2 regions of the Cellulomonas xiejunii genome follow, and region 2 is predicted to be linked to the other one. Evidence: riboswitches for the same ligand, from Rfam matches in the RefSeq annotation. Region 2 holds a riboswitch; the other holds the start of a gene.

Region 1 (4,193 bases), 500 kb from region 2:
GCAGGGGCCTCGGAGTCCGGGCAGGTCACCGGTGCGCAGGCCGGGTCGCACGTGCTGCGCGTCGTGTGCACGTCGTCCGACGGTGGGCCCGTGACCGTCACCGTGACCGCGGGCGACAGCGAGCTGACGTCGTACTCGGCGCCGTGCGTGCCGGTGTTCCAGGGCGGCACGACCATGGCCGACAGCGACGCGTTCGAGGTGCCCGCCGGTGACCTCGGCATCAGCGTCACGGCCGCAGCGGAGTCCACGGTCGCGGTCGGGCTGGTCCCGGCCGGCTGACGGCGGCCGACCAGGCCCGACGCGTCAGGCGCCCAGCGTCGCCAGGGCGCGCTCGAGGTCGTCGCGCAGGTCGGCGACGTCCTCGAGGCCGACCGACAGTCGCACGGTCGCCTCACCGATGCCGACGGCGGCACGCCCGGCGGCGCCGAGCCGACGGTGCGTCGTCGTCGCGGGGTGCGTGACGATCGACTTGGCGTCGCCCAGGTTGTTCGAGATGTCGACGACCCGCAGGGTGTCGAGCACGCCGAACGTCGCCTTCTTCGCGACCTCGGGCGTCGCCCCGTCCGGGACGGCGAGGTCGAACGTCACGACCGTGCCGCCACCGGTCTGCTGCGCACGCGCCAGGGCGTGCTGCGGGTGCGACTCCAGGAACGGGTAGCGCACGCGTGCCACGCCGGGATGCTCCTCCAGCCACCGCGCGAGCGTCAGCGCCGACGCCGCCTGGTGCCGGACCCGCAGGCTCAGGGTCTCCAGGCCCTTGAGCAGCACCCAGGCGTTGAACGGCGACAGCGACGGCCCGGTGTTGCGCAGCAGGGTCTGCACCGGGCCCCGCACGTAGTCCGACGACCCGAGGATCGCCCCGCCGAGGACCCGGCCCTGACCGTCGATGTGCTTGGTCGCCGAGTACACGACGACGTCGGCACCGTGGTCGAGCGGGCGGGAGAACACGGGAGTGGCGAACACGTTGTCGACGATGACCTTGGCGCCGGCGGCGTGCGCGAGACGGCTGACGTGCGCGATGTCGACGAGGTCCTGCATCGGGTTGGACGGCGTCTCGAAGAAGACGACGTCCGCGGGCGTGGCGAGCGCCTGCTCCCACTGCTCCGGGACGTGCCCGTCGACGTAGTCGGTGCGCACGCCCCACTTCGCGAGGATCTCGTCGAAGATCACGACCGACGAGCCGAACAGCGCCCGGGCCGCGACGACGCGCGAGCCGGAGCGCACCAGCGCGGCGAGCGACGTGAAGACGGCCGACATGCCCGTCGCGGTCGCGTAGCAGGCCTCCGCGCCCTCGAGCAGGCGCAGCCGCTCCTCGAACGTCGAGACCGTCGGGTTGCCGTACCGCGAGTACAGGAAGCGGTCGACCTCCCCGGCGAAGCCGGCCTCGGCCTGGGCGGCGGTGGGGTAGCTGTACCCCTGCGTGAGGAACACCGCCTCGGACATCTCGCCGAACCCGCTGCGCACGAGCCCGCCGCGCACCGCGAGCGTGTCGGGCCGCAGGGTGGAGCGGTCGACGCGGTGGTCGTCCCAGTCGCCGGGGCCGGGGGGCGGCGTGCTCACGGCTGGACCCACGGCAGGCCGTCGGCCCGCCAGCCGGTGTGGCCGCGGTGGCCGTCCGGCCCGGTCGCGCCCTCGAAGCCGTCCAGGACGTTGTACGCCGGCCCGTAGCCCGCGGCCGTCGCGGCCTGGGCCGCGCCGATGGACCGCTGGCCGGACCGGCACAGGAAGACGACGGGTCGCCCGTCGCCCGGCGTGACGCCCGCGGCCGCGACCTGCTCGACGAACCGCGGGTTCGGCTGCCCCGACGGGTACGACACCCACTCCACGAGCGCCGCCTGGCGCCCCAGCGCGCGCAGGTCCGGGACGCCCACGTACCGCCACTCGGCGTCGGTGCGCACGTCGACGAGCACGGCGTCGTCGCGCTCGGCGAGCAGGTCCCAGGCCTCGGTCGGCGTGATGTCCCCGGCGTAACCGGGGGCGGGGCGCGGCTGCACGCTCATGGTCCTCCCATCGTCTCTGGCGGTAGCACCCTCGGCCACGGTCTCCCGTGCGGGTTGCTGCGGCGTCGTCGAGCCAGATCTCTCGGCCGCTCTGGATGGTCGGGCGAGATGCTACGCCACGTCCCTCGGCGCCCGGCAGGTCGTCTCAGATCGGGTGCGCGACCGTGCGCGTGGTCCCGGGGGCGTGCCAGGGTGGTGGGCGATGGACGCCCCCGACGACCTCCTGCTGCGCCCCGTGACACCGGACGACGTGCCTGCCCTGACGCGTCTCCTGCACGACGCGTACGCCGAGCTCGCGGCGCAGGGGCTGAACTTCACGGGCGCGTCGCAGGACGAGGTGACGACCGCGAGCCGGAGCCTGAGGGTCGGCGCGTCGTGGGTGCTGGCCGAGCCGGGAGGGCGCCTCGTGGGGACGGTCGCGGCGTCGAGCCCTCCGGGCCGGGGGATCAAGGCCCTGACGGACCTCGCGCTGGAGCCGGACCGCGTCTGGCTCAACCAGCTCGCCGTGCACCCGGACGTGCGACGTCGCGGGCTCGCGACCCTGCTGTGGCGGACCGTGCGGGAGTGGTCGCTCGAGCACGGCATGCGCTCGGTGGGTCTCGACACCGCAGTGCCCGCGGTCGCGCTGCGCGACCTGTACCGGAGGTGGGGCTTCGTCGAGGCGGACACCGTGCAGTGGCCGGGCAAGACGTACCGCAGCGTCGTCATGGTGCACGACCTGACCCGGTCGGGTGCCCGCGGCAGCACCGGCGCCGTCGTCGGCGGCCGGCGTGTTCCCGGACGTGAGGTCTCGGATGCTGGACGGGACCCGCATCCGCGTTGACACGCGCGCCCGGTCGCGTCGATCCTCGACGCAGGTCATGAGCGCCAGCGTCAAGCCCCGGCTCGCTGGCCGGCAACCCTCCTCCGCGGTGGGGTGCCCCGGGTGACGACCTGGCCGTGCGCCGTTCGGTGCCGGCAAGCGCGGGACCCCTCGGGTCCCCGGACCGTTCCCGGAGGGGTACCCATGACCACCATCACCGAGCTGCTCTCGTGTGCCGACGAGGTCTCGGGCACCGCGACCTCGGCCCCGGCGGCGCGTCCCTCGGGTGAGCCGCTGCTGCCCGTCGTCGGCGCGTCGACGACCGTGCCCCTGGTCGACGGCACGAGCCGCGCGTACGCCAACCTCGACTGCGCGGCGAGCGCCCCGGCGCTCGAGGCCGTCACGGCACGCATCACCGAGGTGCTCCCGCTCTACGCGTCGGTGCACCGCGGCGCCGGGTACCTGTCCCAGGTCTCGACCGCGCTGTACGAGACGTCGCGGGAGTCGATCGCGCGCTTCGTGGGTGCGCGTCCGGACGACGTCGCGATCATCACGCGCAACACCACCGACTCGCTCAACCTGCTCGCGGGCGTCGTGCCCCCCGGCGGGGCGGTGCTCGTCCTCGACGTCGAGCACCACGCCAACCTGCTGCCGTGGGTGCAGCGCAGCGGCGGCGGCCACGCGGGGACGGGTCGCGTCGCGACGGTGCTGCCGCTGCAGCCGACGGTCGCGGCGACCCTCGACGCGCTGCGGACCGAGCTCGCGCGCCTGCCCTACGCGCTCCTGACCCTCACGGGGGCGTCGAACGTCACGGGGGAGTCGCTGCCGCTCGACCGCGTGGTCGAGATCGCGCACGCCGCGGGTGCGCGCGTCGCGGTCGACGGCGCCCAGCTCGTGCCGCACCGCGGGTTCTCGCTCGCGGACACGGAGGTCGACTACGTCGCGTTCTCCGGCCACAAGACGTACGCACCCTTCGGCGCGGGTGCGCTGGTGGGACGCCGGGACTGGCTCGACACGGGCACGCCGTACCTCGCAGGGGGAGGTGCGGTGCGCGACGTGCGGACCGACCGGACGGTCTGGCAGCCGGCACCGGCACGCCACGAGGCGGGTTCGCCGAACGTCCTGGGGGCCATCGCGCTCGCCCAGGCGTGCGACACGCTCGCCGCGCTGCCGGCCGGTGCGCTCGAGGCGCACGAGCAGGCGCTGCGCACGCGCCTGGTCACCGGTCTGGAGTCGCTCGACGGCGTGCGCGTCGCGCGGATCTGGCCGGACTCGGCCGACCCGGTCGGGGTCGTGACGTTCACCGTGGGCGACCTCAACCCGGGGCTCGTCGCGGCGTACCTGTCGGCCGAGCACGGCATCGGCGTGCGCGACGGCCGGTTCTGCGCGCA
Region 2 (4,193 bases):
CCCGCCGTGGCTGGGGCCCCCGCGAGCGTGACCGCGTGACCCGGCGTGCTCCTGCCCGCGATCCCGAGCGCGCGCCGTCGCCGGTCAACCCGGTGCCCCCTCGTGCTTCCGTCGACGGCGGCGCGCCCGCGCCGCACCCCACCCGACCCATCGAGAGGAGGTGATCGACATGCCCAAGTACTCCACGTCCAGGCAGTCTGCTGCGCGTAGCGTCAGCTCGGCCCGGCTCCAGCAGCCGTCCGGCCGGAGCCACGCCTTCGGTGGCTACGCCAAGGTCAGCTACGGCAACGGGACCTACCGCATGCGACCGAGCTCGCGGTAGCACCCACGACGGAGTCCCGTCGCCTCGCCCACAGCGCGGCGACGGGACTTCGCCGGTCCCGCGCCTCCCACGGCGACTGAGTCTGCGCCTCGCCGTGGACCGGGTCCGACCTCCTCAGTCGTCCTCCCGCCGACGCCGGACAGCCCCCGTCCCCGTCGGCTCCGTCTCCGTCGCGCCCGCGCCCGTCACGTCCTTGCTCAGCCGCTCCCCGCCCGTCCGGGCCGGGCACCGCGCCCGGCCCGGACGGAGGTCGTCACTGGTCGCCGATCTTCTTGTCCGCCGCCGACTGCGCCTTGTCGAGCTGCTCGTCGTGCTTGCCGCCCGTGGCGGACGACGCCGCGTCGGACCCCTTCTCCAGGGCCGCGTCGCTCCCCTGCTCGCCCTTCTCGCCCTGCGCCGCGTCGGACGCCTTGCCCTTGAGGTCGTCGATGCCCATGCGTGTCCCCCTCGTCGATCACTACGGAAGGTCTGCCCGGCGCACGGGGCGACGAGCGGGCCGCACCGGGCGGCCCCGGCGCCGTTCCATCCTGCGTCGACCCCTGGACACCCGCACCCGCACCGCGGGATCGGGGCGGCACTGCGCCCGCCGAGGGCCCGACCCGATCGGCACATCGCGTCGCTGTGACCAGCGGGAAGTCACGCTCCCGAGTCGGCGGCCGTCAGCAGTCGCCCGCTGGGGGCAGAGCGATCTCGTAACCGAGTCCCTGCAGGGCTCGGACGTGATCGATCCCGTCGTCGTGGCTGCCCGGCAGGTCCCAGGGCGACACGAGCCGGCCCGTCGCGTCGGCCTCGTAGATCACCGTGATTCCTCGACCGTCGCGCTGGTAGGCCAGGACGAGCACCCAGTCGATCGGGGCGTTCGCGAGCCGGCCCAGCTGGTAGGGCGGATCGAGGTGGTAGAGCGTGGCCGTGTGCGGGGGGACGAGGTCAGCGCCCTCGGCGTCCGCCCGCGGCTGCAGCATGGCGACGAGCCACGCCACCTGCGTGCCCGGCCGACGCGTCGTCACTCGCGCGCAGGGGGTCCAGTGCTCGCGGGACGTGACGGCGACGTACCGTCCGCCGACGCGCACGACCCCGAAGTCGTACACCCACACCGTCGGGTCGGCGGTACGGAGGTGCTGCACGAATGGCTTGAAATCGTGCAGCCACCAGCTCGCCCGCTCACCCGAGGGACCGACGAGCTCGATGCGATGCGGACCGACCCGCGTCAGCCGCCACGGGGTGCCGTCAGCCCGGACGGCGCGGGCGACGAGGTCGGGCTGGACGACGTGACCGGGAGCGTCGGAGATGCACGCGAGGTGGGTGGGGTCGTCGAGGTGCAGATCAAGCACGGGGTACTCCGTCAGGTCGAGCAGCTTCCCGTACCGGCGGCACGGGCGGATCTTCCTCCGGGGGCACCGTGCGCTCTGCGCGGTTGCCAGTCGGCCAGCCGGAGGGCTTGAGGCCGAGCTTCGTGATCGGGAGACACCCTAGGACCCGCGGCTGACATGGGGGTGGTCGGCGTCATCGGCGTGGCGCGGGAGACCGACCGCTCTGGCTGCTGGCACGTGCGCGCTTGGCTGGCTCCTTCCTGGTGGGCGGGCGTCAGGAGAACCTCGTCACCGACCGACACCAGAGCCCGACGCCCTGAGGCACGGGGCCTCAGTCGACGCACGACACGTCGCGCCACGGCATCGCGCCCCTCCGTCCGGTCCGTCAGCGGCCGTCCTCACCACGCGACGGGACCGGCCGATCGCGACGCCGCGGCGAAGTTGTCCCCAGATGCGGGACGACCTCACCGCCGAACCGCTTCGAACCAGTACCTTCCGGACATGCAGATGCGTGCACAGGTCGCCGTCGTGGTCGTTGCCATTGCGTTGGCGACCTCCGGCTGCGCCACTGATGCCGACCCCACGGACGACGCCACGTCGCAGCCGCCTGTGACGGCGACGGCGACGCCCACCCTGTCGCCGACGCCCTCACCAACGGTGGACGTCACCGTCCCACCAGTACGACCCGAGGCGATGGCGACACCGAGCGCCGACGGCGCCGCGGCTGCCGCGAGCTACTTCATCTCGCTGTACCCATACATCAACGCGACTGGTGACCTAGCGGAGTGGAACGCGCTGTCATCGCCCGAGTGCAGCTTCTGCTCAGGAATCACGGCGAACGTGACTGATCTGCATAGTCGTGGACACCGAAACGTTGGGGGCGCGGAGATCCTCGCTGCGTCAGGCACCGAGGTGGATGCCGGACGGTGGTACTCCGCACGCCTTCACGTGCGGATTGATGCGTCCGTGGACCTGGACGCCGAAGGGCGAGTCCTCGAGGACCACCCTCTAGAGGACCGTGAGATCGACATTGTCATGACCTGGTCCGATGGGTGGACGATCGACGAGGTCGGCCCGGCCGCGGCACCGGCGTCATGATCAAGAGCCATGTTCGGAGCATCACTTGCCGGACGGCGATTCTCCTCATCGCGACCACTCCATTCGTGACAGTCCTTGCCATTCCGGCTGCGGCCGAAGGAGAGCCGCGGTTCGGCAGCGAGCTCTCGGAGGATGTCGTACGCGTCGCGGTCGATCGCTCCGAGCAGCTCGCTCGCGAGAACCGGGTGATCCCGCCCGAGCTGCAGCTCTTCCGCTACGAACGCGCCCCGCAGTGCCGTGAGGTCGCCGGGATCTGGACCAAGGGCTCGGCGGACGGCACCTGCCCCGAGCTCGCCGACCTCGCCGGAGCGATCCAGCAGTGCGAAGACGGCGACACCATGGTCCTGCCGATGTGGCGCCAGGCCCGCACCACACCCGCGGCGGCTTGGGGACCCTGGCAGCAGATCGACGCCGGCGGCTGCGGAGTCGACCTGCTGCCCGTCCTGACCGAGGCCGACTTCCGCCTGCTGCCGATCCCCGCCCCGACCCTCACCCTGCAACCGGACCGCGGCTGGGTCCTGATCAACATCGAGACCATCGCCTCCACCGACCCCACACCGGTCACCCTGCGCACCGAGCTGCTCGGCTACGGCATCACCGTCGAAGCCACCCCCACCCGCTGGACCTACGACTTCGGCGACGGCCACACCCTGACCACCCGCTCCCCCGGACACCCCTACCCCGACCACGACGTCTTCCACGAGTACGAGAACCCCGGCACCACCACCATCACCCTGCAAGCCGAATGGACCGGCCGCTACCAGATCGACGGCAACCCCACCTGGCGCGACATCACCGGCACCGCCATCACCACCACCACCTCCCCACCCTTCACCATCGAAGAACGCACCAGCCGCCTCGTCGCCGACCTGTGCACCGACAAACCCAAGCCACCCGACTGCTGAGAGCCCGTCAGCATGCGACTTCATCGAACCCCGAACCCGGCGCCGACACGCTGCTGAGGACGCCCCACGCCTCAGCCGCGCGCTGCGGACCTGTACTTCGATGCGATGTACTCGTCGACCCATGCTCGACTGCTGCGCCACTGCCCGTTCTCGGCACGCTGCGCCTTGAGCCGGCCTCGTTGCGCAGCGTTGCGCAGGGCCAGGTGGCTGACCTCGGGTGTCGCGAGTGATGCGAGCGGGACCAGGCGCTCGGCTCCCGCCAGGGCAGGGACCATGAAGCGCAGGATGTTGTCCAGCACCGCACGGGCGATCTGCTCGGCAAGCGGCCCGTAGTTACCGGCATCCGCCTGACGCAGTGCGCGCAGGTAACGCTCGCGCTCCCTCTTCTGGATGATCGCCGGCGCATACCCCAAACGGCACAGGATCAGGTTCATCAGCAGCCGCCCGGTCCGCCCGTTCCCGTCGATGAACGGGTGGACCTGCTCGAAACCCGCATGGATGGCAGCGATCGCCTCCATCGGGTGCGCCGCCGACGCACGCACCGCCTCGACGCTGTCG

What was found. Region 2 has a riboswitch for S-adenosylmethionine ahead of NP048_RS17295 (hypothetical protein). Riboswitches for the same ligand answer to the same signal wherever they lie in the genome.
Region 1: linked by a shared signal. The riboswitch ahead of NP048_RS15095 (rhodanese-like domain-containing protein) and the one ahead of NP048_RS17295 (hypothetical protein) in region 2 are both predicted to bind S-adenosylmethionine.

What each region holds. Positions count from the first base shown of each region.
Region 1 is NZ_CP101987.1:3,276,406-3,280,598, reverse strand. Features, by position in the region: gene NP048_RS15105 (hypothetical protein) at 1-279, shown strand, start outside; gene NP048_RS15100 (O-succinylhomoserine sulfhydrylase) at 304-1,560, opposite strand; gene NP048_RS15095 (rhodanese-like domain-containing protein) at 1,557-2,000, opposite strand; SAM riboswitch class I at 2,005-2,102, opposite strand; gene NP048_RS15090 (GNAT family N-acetyltransferase) at 2,203-2,823, shown strand; SAM riboswitch class IV at 2,857-2,970, shown strand; gene NP048_RS15085 (aminotransferase class V-fold PLP-dependent enzyme) at 3,007-4,193, shown strand, end outside.
Region 2 is NZ_CP101987.1:3,772,038-3,776,230, forward strand. Features, by position in the region: gene NP048_RS17285 (NYN domain-containing protein) at 1-39, shown strand, start outside; gene NP048_RS17290 (Rv0909 family putative TA system antitoxin) at 576-758, opposite strand; gene NP048_RS17295 (hypothetical protein) at 982-1,653, opposite strand; SAM riboswitch class IV at 1,672-1,781, opposite strand; gene NP048_RS17300 (DUF6318 family protein) at 2,134-2,730, shown strand; gene NP048_RS17305 (hypothetical protein) at 2,796-3,635, shown strand; gene NP048_RS17310 (Fic family protein) at 3,707-4,193, opposite strand, start outside.